DNA from 3 places in the Idiomarina sp. H2 genome. Region 2 is predicted to be linked to each of the others. Evidence: predicted binding sites of a transcription regulator. Region 2 holds the regulator's gene; each other region holds the start of a gene.
What was found. The regulator sigma-54, encoded in region 2, starts transcription at its own class of promoters, with help from an activator protein. The targets are predictions, from matches to a motif close to GTTGGCACGNNNNTNGNNT.

Region 1: DET62_RS12800 (P-II family nitrogen regulator) is a predicted target of sigma-54. The motif match lies at 1,240-1,258, and genes of this name have one in related genera.
Region 3: flgA (flagellar basal body P-ring formation chaperone FlgA) is a predicted target of sigma-54. The motif match lies at 1,117-1,135, and genes of this name have one in related genera.

The regions. Positions count from the first base shown of each region.
Region 1 covers NZ_SNZY01000010.1:82,524-85,805, reverse strand. The annotation lists gene DET62_RS12805 (ammonium transporter) at 1-850, opposite strand, end outside; gene DET62_RS12800 (P-II family nitrogen regulator) at 861-1,199, opposite strand; gene DET62_RS12795 (cysteine synthase A) at 1,421-2,473, shown strand; gene glpQ (glycerophosphodiester phosphodiesterase) at 2,466-3,282, shown strand, end outside.
Region 2 covers NZ_SNZY01000005.1:162,843-166,124, forward strand. The annotation lists gene lptB (LPS export ABC transporter ATP-binding protein) at 1-632, shown strand, start outside; gene DET62_RS08300 (RNA polymerase factor sigma-54) at 654-2,114, shown strand; gene hpf (ribosome hibernation promoting factor) at 2,142-2,429, shown strand; gene ptsN (PTS IIA-like nitrogen regulatory protein PtsN) at 2,433-2,903, shown strand; gene rapZ (RNase adapter RapZ) at 2,894-3,282, shown strand, end outside.
Region 3 covers NZ_SNZY01000001.1:21,649-24,930, reverse strand. The annotation lists gene DET62_RS00120 (protein-glutamate O-methyltransferase) at 1-54, opposite strand, end outside; gene DET62_RS00115 (chemotaxis protein CheV) at 147-1,082, opposite strand; gene flgA (flagellar basal body P-ring formation chaperone FlgA) at 1,245-1,967, shown strand; gene flgM (flagellar biosynthesis anti-sigma factor FlgM) at 2,084-2,407, shown strand; gene flgN (flagellar export chaperone FlgN) at 2,407-2,808, shown strand; gene DET62_RS14495 (RNA-guided endonuclease TnpB family protein) at 2,873-3,282, opposite strand, start outside.

The DNA of each region.
Region 1 (3,282 bases), on a different contig from region 2:
AGCCGATAACGCCGGCAAGCCAGGGTTCTGGGGTAACAGGTTGTGCGGTAATGGCAACCAGACCGGCTAAGGCACCGTTTAAAATCATGGTTAAATCGGCTTTTTTCCACAACAGCTTAGTAAATAGCAGCGTGGCGATAGTGCCAGCTGCGGCCGAGGTATTAGTGTTTACCATGGCGCGGGCTATGGCATTGGCATCGTCAACGGTGCTTAGCGCTAACTGTGAACCGCCGTTAAAACCAAACCAGCCAAACCAGAGAATGAAGGTACCCAGCGCGGCCAGTGGCATATTAGAGCCGGGTAAAGCGTTGATACTGCCATCACTCAGGTATTTACCGGAGCGCGGGCCAAGTAAAAGAACCGCAGCAAGTGCCGCTGATGCACCGGTTAAATGCACAATGCTGGAGCCGGCAAAATCGACAAAGCCCCATTCTGTCAGCATTCCACCGCCCCAGGTCCATAAGCCCTGTACCGGATAAATGACCGCACTAAGCACGACACAGAACAGCAGAAAGCTCATTAGCTTCATACGCTCGGCAACGGCACCTGAGACTATCGACATAGCAGTAGCAACGAACACCATCTGAAAAAAGAAATTAGCGTCAGCCGCGTAAGCTGAGGTTGAAGGATCGGGGTACATGACTTTGTAGCCGATAACCAGGTAAACAATACAGGCGATGGCGTAGAGCACGATGTTTTTGGTCAGAATTTCGGTGGTGTTTTTGCTTCTGACCAGACCCGCCTCCAGCATGGAAAAACCAGCCGCCATCCACATAACCAGCGCCCCGGATATGAGTAAGTAAAAGGTGTCTACCGCGAAAGTGAGTTGTTGTATGTTTTGTGCTTCCATGATGGGCTCCTTAAAGGGCGTCTTGGTCGGTTTCGCCAGTGCGTATGCGAACGCATTGCTCCAGCGGCATAACGAATATTTTTCCGTCGCCGATATTGCCGGTATGAGCCGCGGCAATGACTACTTCCAGAGCTCGTTCGACGGTTTCGTCGGGAACCGCCAGTTCAATTTTCATTTTGGGCAGGAAGTCGACTTGATATTCGGCGCCCCGGTACAGTTCGGTATGCCCCTTTTGACGTCCTACTCCCCGGACTTCGGTTACTGTCAGGCCTTTACAGCCAATTTCAAACAGCGCTTGCTTCACATCCTCCAGCTTGAAGGGTTTGATTAACGCAACGAGCATTTTCATGGTGCTTTCCTTATTAAAATATTGTTAAGCAACCCTTTAACTTCACGAAGCGTGCCAGAATTTAACTAGCTGATATTTATGAATAAATAATATTTACGTAATTTTTCTGCACAAAAAACGTGCGCCCCTTCTGTGCATTGCACCAAAAGTGCTATTGAACCAAAAGGGTACAGGGGAGATACTATTTACCTACAGTAGCGAATGATTAAGGGTGCAGTGGCATGAGAGTTGGCGCGCGGCAGAGCGATCTTATCGGGCAGACGGATTTACTTCGTATACCGTCGCTGTCTGATTTAACCGGATGCGATATCTTTATTAAATGCGAGTTCCAGAATCCGGGCGGCTCCATTAAGGATCGCGCGGCTAAGCAACTGATTGATGACGCTATGGAACGCGGCGAGTTAAAGCCGGGTATGACGGTGGTTGAAGGTACCGCCGGTAATACCGGTATTGGCCTGGCTGTTGTGGCAAAGTCTTACGGCTTGCGTATGTTAGCGGTCATGCCCAATGACCAGACACCGGAGAAAGAGCGCATGATCCGCTTGCATGGCGGTGAACTGATGGCGGTTGATCCGGTTCCTTTTAAGAACGAAAACCACTTCTACCATACGGCGCGCCGTTTAGCGGAAGAACGCGATGATTGCTGGTGGGCTAACCAATTTGAAAACACCAGTAATGCTCGTGCGCATTACCTTCATACTGGCCCGGAAATATGGGAACAAACCGAAGGGAGAATTGACGCTCTGGTGTCTGTGGCTGGAACCGGTGGCACCATTGGTGGTAACTCTCGCTTCTTAAAAGAGCAGAACCCGGAACTGGATGTTTGGGTGGTTGACCCGGATGGTTCCGGTATCTATGAGTTTTTACGCAGCGGCGAATATGTGTCGAATGGCGGCTCTATGACGGAGGGCATTGGTATTATGCGGCTAGTGGATAATTTCCGCCAGGCACGTATTGATCACGCGGTTAATTTGCCCGATCAAGATTTAGTGACTTTGTCACGTTATATCCGAGACGAAGATGGTATTGTTCTGGGGAGTAGCTCGGCGCTAAACGTGGCTGGTGCGTTGGCCGCAGCTTTACGAAAAGGTCCGGGACACCGCATTGTGACCTTTTCCTGTGACTTGGGTGAACGTTCGGTGAGTAAGCTGTACAACCCGGAATATTTGCGCGGACGCGGGTTAAACCCTGACCCGGAACCCATTGACGTATTAATGACGCGTTATCGCGAGCTTGGCGATAAGGTACTAGAGGTTAACTGGAACAATGACTAAACGTATTTTTGGGTGTTTGTTTTTATTGGTATCAGCAACCGCAGTTCAGGCGCAGGACGAGACGCCGGATGCGCCGTTCCATGACCTTCAAGTTCCGCAGTTTCTGGACATTGCGCACCGCGGTGCTTCCGGTTATTTACCCGAGCACACTCAGGCCAGCACCGTTATGGCTCATGGGCTGGGAGCGGACTTCATAGAGCAAGACGTGCAACTGAGCCGTGACAGCGTTCCGGTCGTTCTGCATGATGAAATTCTGGACCATGTCACCAATGTCTCCGAAGTGTTTCCGGAAAAGCATCGTCCCGATGGTAAATACTATGTGGTCGATTTTTCGCTGGAAGAGCTTAAACAGTTAACTATGGTCGCCCGGCATAAAGATTATGAGCTGGTTTACCCTAAGCGATTTTCTCACCCCGATGTTCACTTTCCTATACAAACGCTGGATGAGGAAATCAAACTGATTCAGGAGCTGAATCGCGTTCGGGATATGTCGACAGGCATTTATATCGAGATCAAATCTCCGCGCTGGTATCAGCAGCAAGGGTACGACGCGACGGCGGCCGTGATGTCTGTCCTGGCTCACAACGGATACCACGACAAACGGCCAACACCGGTTTATCTGCAGTCTTTTGACCCGGAAGTGTTACGTCGCTTAAAGCGTGAATTTAACTGGGACTTTCCGTTAATTCAGCTGGTGGGTGACAATGAGTGGGGAGAGACCGATATTGATTACAGCGCCATGCGCACGGGCGCCGGGCTGGAGTCAGTAAAAAGCTACGCTGAAGGTGTCGGCTTGTGGGTAAACCACG
Region 2 (3,282 bases):
TTGGTTTACTGGGCCCCAACGGTGCAGGTAAAACCACAACCTTCTATATGATAGTCGGTTTGGTTAATAGCGATAAAGGTCAAATTCTGCTGGATGACAATGACCTTACCTTACTGCCAATGCATGAACGGGCACGCCGGGGTATTGGGTATTTGCCACAAGAGGCGTCCATTTTTCGCAAATTGACCGTGCGCGATAATCTGATGGCTATTCTGGAAACTCGTAAAGAACTTTCAACTAATGAGCGTGAAGAACAGCTTGATGCTTTGCTCGAAGAGTTTCATATAGGCCACATAGCAAACAGTCAGGGCATGAGTCTTTCAGGCGGTGAGCGCCGTCGGGTTGAAATTGCCCGCGCCTTGGCAGCGGAGCCTACGTTTATTTTGCTGGACGAGCCTTTTGCCGGAGTTGACCCTATTTCGGTTATTGATATTAAAAAGATTGTTGAACATTTAAAGCAACGTGGTATTGGTGTACTTATTACTGATCACAACGTTCGCGAGACATTGTCTGTTTGTGAACACGCTTATATTGTCAGTCATGGTGAGCTTATTGCCAGTGGGGATGCAGAAAGTATATTATCGAATCAACAGGTTAGAGACGTTTACCTCGGTGAGCAGTTCACCCTATAACGTGATACCGGGACAGTCATTATGAAGCAAAGTCTGCAGCTAAAAATTGGTCAGCACCTGACCATGACGCCACAACTCCAACAGGCCATCCGCCTGCTGCAGCTTTCCTCGCTCGATCTTCAGTCAGAAATTCAGGATGCATTAGACAGCAACCCGCTGCTGGAGGTTGAAGGTGAAACGAGTAACGACGCGGACCAACCCGAAACTCGCAATATTGAAGAAAGAGACGACAGCCAACGGGAAACATCCGACGTTATAAAAACCCAGGAAATGCCTGACGAACTGCCGGTCGACAGCAGTTGGGACGACACCTACTCCAGTCATACCCCGGCCAACGGTGCAGCCTCTTCAGGTAAATCCTTTGACGGCGATTTTGAGGTCTATCAAGGCTCTACCAGCGAGTCTTTGCAGGATCACCTGCTTTGGCAAATGCAACTTTCTCATTTTTCGGAAGAAGACACCGCCATAGCTGAAGCCATTATTGAAGCCATAGACGACAATGGCTATCTGATGGTTGATGTTAATGAAATTATTGAAGCTGTGCGCCTGCCCGAAGTTGAGGCAGAAGAAGTCTGCATGGTGCTTAAGCGTATTCAGCATTTCGACCCAATAGGTGTCGGCGCACGTAGCGTCAGTGAATGCCTTGCCATTCAATTACGTCAACTAAGCGACGACACTGAATACAAGCAGGTTGCTCTATGCTTAGTGACTGAACATATGGACTTACTTGGCAGTCGCGATTTTCGCACCATTCAGCGTAAACTGAAGCTATCGGAAGACGATTTACGCCAAACTATGCGATTAATTCAACAGTTGCACCCGCACCCGGGCGAGCAAGTTGCGCAGCAACCCGTTGAATATGTTATTCCCGATGTGGCCGTTACTAAAAAAAATGGTCGTTGGATGGTCGAATTAAACCCGGATAGCGTACCTAAACTAAAAGTGAACGAAGAATACGCGGCCTTGAGTAAAGCAACAAAGTCAGTAGCCGACAGCCAGTACATAAAAAACCATACGCAAGAAGCCCGCTGGTTCATAAAAAGCCTGGAGAGCAGAAACGATACGCTGCTGAAAGTGGCCAATTGCATAGTACAACGCCAACAGGGCTTTTTTGAGCATGGTGAAGAAGCTATGAAGCCAATGGTTCTGAACGATGTTGCAGAAGCCGTGGATATGCATGAAAGTACGATTTCACGCGTAACGACACAAAAATACTTACACTGCCCAAGTGGCGTATTTGAGTTGAAATATTTTTTCTCAAGTCATGTCAGTACAGAGGGCGGTGGCGAGTGTTCAAGCACGGCAATACGTGCTTTAATTAAGAAGATGGTCGCTGCTGAAAATCGCAGTAAACCGTTAAGTGACAGTAAGATTGCTGAACTGATAGCCGAACAAGGTATCCAAGTAGCAAGAAGGACAATTGCGAAGTATCGGGAATCGTTAAACATTCCATCATCGAGCCAACGCAAAAGTCTTTTGTAACTTTGTTAACTGCAGAAGGAAGACGTTATGCAAATTAATTTGACCGGTCATCACATCGATATTACCGAAGCTCTGCGTGACTACGTGGACACAAAATTTGCCAAGCTGGAAAGACATTTTGACCATATAACTAATGTTCACGTCATCCTAAATGTTGAAAAAACGATTCAAAAAGCGGAAGCTACGCTGCACGTGAATGGCGGTGAGCTTTTCGCCGACGCAAAACACGAAGATATGTACGCGGCCATCGACGGTTTAATTAATAAACTGGACCGTCAGGTGATTAAACACAAAGAGAAAATGAAACAACATTAATCCATGCAACTGAGTGAATTGTTAAGCCCCGACTGCACCAAGTGTGCAGTCGAGGGCGCAAGTAAAAAGCGACTACTTGAAACCATTAGTCAAATCGTAGCCCCTAAGCTGTCTGGCATTACCCGTCATGACATTTTTGAGAGCCTGTTAAACCGTGAGCGTTTAGGCAGTACGGGAATTGGCTTAGGTATCGCAATTCCTCATGGCCGCTTACCTAATGCGAATCATCCGGTAGCGGTATTACTGACCTTAGACGAACCTATCGAATTCGATTCTATTGACAACCAGCCTGTCGATATTATCTTCGCGCTTCTGGTTCCGGAATCAGAGCACGAGAACCATCTACAAACATTGGCCACAGTGGCCAGAAGAATGAACGACAAAGACTGTACTCGCGCACTGCGCCACGCAGATTCTGATAAAGCGTTATATCAATTATTTGTGGGCGAAGGTGAGCAGTCGCCATGCAACTGATCATTGTTAGTGGTCGCTCCGGCTCAGGTAAGACAATTGCTCTGCGCGTACTGGAGGACTTAGGCTTTTATTGCGTTGATAATTTACCCATAAGCCTGCTACCAACTCTGGTGCATGCAGTCATAGAGCAGTATCAAAAAATAGCCATTAGCATTGATGTTCGCAACTTACCGGAGCACTCCGAAGAGCTACTGGACTCTCTGAGCTTTTTGCCAAAAGGCGTTGAACCGGAAATTCTGTTTATTGACTCTGACGACAACACCTTACTAAAGCGTTTTGGCGAGACTCGTCGCCTGCATCCGTTATCGCAAAAAGAACTGCCTCTGCTAGAAGCGCTTCAGGCCGAACATAAAATGCTTGAACCCATTATGGAACGCGC
Region 3 (3,282 bases), on a different contig from region 2:
AAGGAACTGACGAAATTCCTGATATTCCGATAAACTTAATTCGCGATCTATCACGTTATATAAACAACTTCCGTTTCAGTTTCATTCGTTTCGTAGCCTGACGTTCACGTCAGGTCGAATATCGCACCTGATGCAATAGCATCAGGCTACGCAATAACTTCTGTATTCAGCCATTTTTGTACGGCGGTCGCCAGCTCATCCGGATGAAATTTTGCAATAAAATCATCGGCACCGACTTTCTTCACCATAGCCTGATTAAACACACCACTCAATGATGTATGTAAAATAACATGAATATCGCGTAAATTTGGATCAGCTTTTAACTCAGCGGTGAGCGTATAACCGTCCATAACCGGCATTTCGACATCGGAGACCAAAACGGGCACATGAGGATGCACTAAGCCCCCCACTTCCTTGGCTTTATCTTTTAAGTAATCTAAAGCTTCTTTACCGTTCTTTTTGACTTCGAGCGTAATACCCAAAGACTGCAATGCACGTTTTATCTGGTTGCGGGCAACCGAAGAGTCATCCGTAATCAAAATGGTTAAATCTTCTTTTGCAACATTGATAGGTGCATTCGCGACTTCTTCGCTGACATCCATATTAGCCGGCATAATATCAGCTAATATGCGTTCCACATCAATAATTTCAATTAATTCATCTTCCACTTTGGTCACCGCGGTAAGATACGCATCTCTTCCGGTACCTTTGGGCGGCGGCATCACATCTTCCCAGTTGATGTTAATGATGCGATCAACCCCTTCAACCAAAAAGCCCTGAATGGTTCGGTTGTACTCAGCAATAATGACGAAACGATTCTGAATATCGGTTAGCGCCCGACCACCGGTCGCCATACTCAAGTCAATAATGGATATAGCCTGACCACGGATATGCGCAACGCCACGAACCAGAGGGTTACGATTCGGCATAGCGGTAAGCTTAGGACATGGCAATACTTCACGTACTTTAAATACGTTGATGCCAAAGCGTTGTTTCCCATTTAGGTGAAACATTAATAGTTCCAGCCGGTTTTGACCGACCATTTGTGTGCGTTGATTCACTGAATCGAGAATGCTAGCCATTGTTCACTCCTGTTATGTGGCAGGCTACTTCTACTTCGGCACGGTATTTGCTTACATCTACATTAACCATACTGAAACCATCGAACTGCCGATCTTTTGACGTTATACCGTTTTTTTCGGCACTCGAACAGATAACCTTAACGGATAACATCAGGAATTTTTATGATAGTACGTAAATCGCTGCTGATCAGTTCGATTTTTTTTATAACTTGTGGCATTAATTCCGTTAACGCAAAAACGAGCGGTTCAGATGAAAGTCTGCGCTTTAATTACAAAGCGTTACAGGAACTGGCTCACAATTATGTGGAACAACGGGTTTCAGCGCCGGATAATGGTCGTGTGGAAGTCGTTGCCAATAACCTCGACCCGCGCATGGCTCCCAAAATTTGTTCGCAGCCACCAAAAGTAGGCCTGGCAACTAACGCCAACCTCGACAGCTACACTACCATTGAAATTGAATGTGTAGGCAAAACTAACTGGCGCACCTATGTGCCTGTTCGAATTTATCGCTACAAAAATGTTGTTACCGCAGCCTCACCTATGGCTCCGGGTCAAATGATAAGCGAGAGTGATTTAGTGTTTTCCGAAGTTGACCTTAACCGGGTTCGCTCAAATGTGTTTACTGACATGACGGCTTTAGTTGGAGCCCGCATTAAAAAGCGCATTGCTGCAGGTCAGGCAATAAGTGCCAGCGATACATGTCTTGTATGTGAGGGGCAAAGCGTTACAATAGTTGCACAAGATAAAACGTTGCGAATTACTGCCGCCGGAAGAGCCCTGGCTGATGGTCTCAAAGGTGAATCGGTTGTTGTTGAGAACGCACGGTCGAACAAATCAATACAAGCGGTTGTCACAGGACTAAACGAAGTGACTGTTAATTTATAAAATGCTTAATCAGAACCTGACGTGAGCGTCAGGCTACGTACTAAAATTTTTATTAAAGTATTTTTAAGTGTGGTCGATAAGTAACCGAGACATATTATCTAGCGAGGCTAAAAACCATGTCAATTAACATTAACAATGCCGGGCTGAAAAATGCCAACATTGATAGCAAATCCAGCAGTCGTCAAGTACAGAGCGATGCTCCGGCGAAGCCTGCTGCGGTTTCGCAAAAAGGTGGTGAGGCCGTTTCGTTAACCAGCGAAGCGCAGCAACTGAATGGCTTACAGGAAAAAGCAATGAACAGCAGCGGCATTGACCAGGCCAAAGTTGATAAAATTAAAGCCGACATTGAAAGCGGCTCATACAAAATTAACGTTGAACAGCTGGCCAATAAACTGGCTCAGTTTGAGTCTGACCTGTTCAGTAACGGCAGCAACGAATAATGACCGTGTTGGCGCCTGTTAACGAGATATTACAGGATATGGCAGACTCGCTGGAAAACCTTGCGTTGTTACAACAACGTGAGCTTAATGCCATTGTCGAGCGCCAACACGCTGATGTTAATGCTATTGCCGACGCCAAAGAAAAAACGCTTATCCATATTAGCGAACTCGACCAGCAATTGGCTCAACACCCTGACAACGAACAGTTAAAAGACGACGCGGACTTAGCTGAAGCGGTTGCTGCTATTAAGGCCACCCTCTCTGACGTTCAGCATCAAAGTCAGGTTAATGAACGCGTGGTGCAGTCAACGCTAAACAGTATTGAGCAGTTAAAACAGTCCATTTTACAGTCCGCACGAAAAGATACCCTTACCTACAATAGCAAAGGTAAAATCCGGTGACTTCTCACCGCCCTAACGGACGATGCTTCTTACTTCACTAGCCGTTGCTCGATAGTATCGAGTCTTACGCAGCTTCCATAAGCAGAAACGACTGTCCAGCCGCCTTTAATTCCAGAATGCCTTTATCACGGATATTGAGGGCAGCGTTTAAGTCGCGGTCTATATCCGTAGTGCCGCAAGATGGGCAGTCCCACTTGCGAACCGACAAAGGCATATCATCCATTTTGTGACCGCAACAATGACAAGTTTTAGAGCTGGCGTACCACTGATCGAGTTTTACTAGGTGCTTGCCTTGCTCTTTAGCCTTGTACTCCAACTTAACCACAAAGCTGTGCCATGAGGCGTCGGCTATGTGTTTCGCCAGCTTGCGGTTTTTCATCATATTGGCTGATTTCAATGTCTCAACTATCACCGCTTGGTTTTCGTCAACGAGAGTTCGAGAGAGTTTGTGTTGAAAGTCAGCACGAGCGTTAG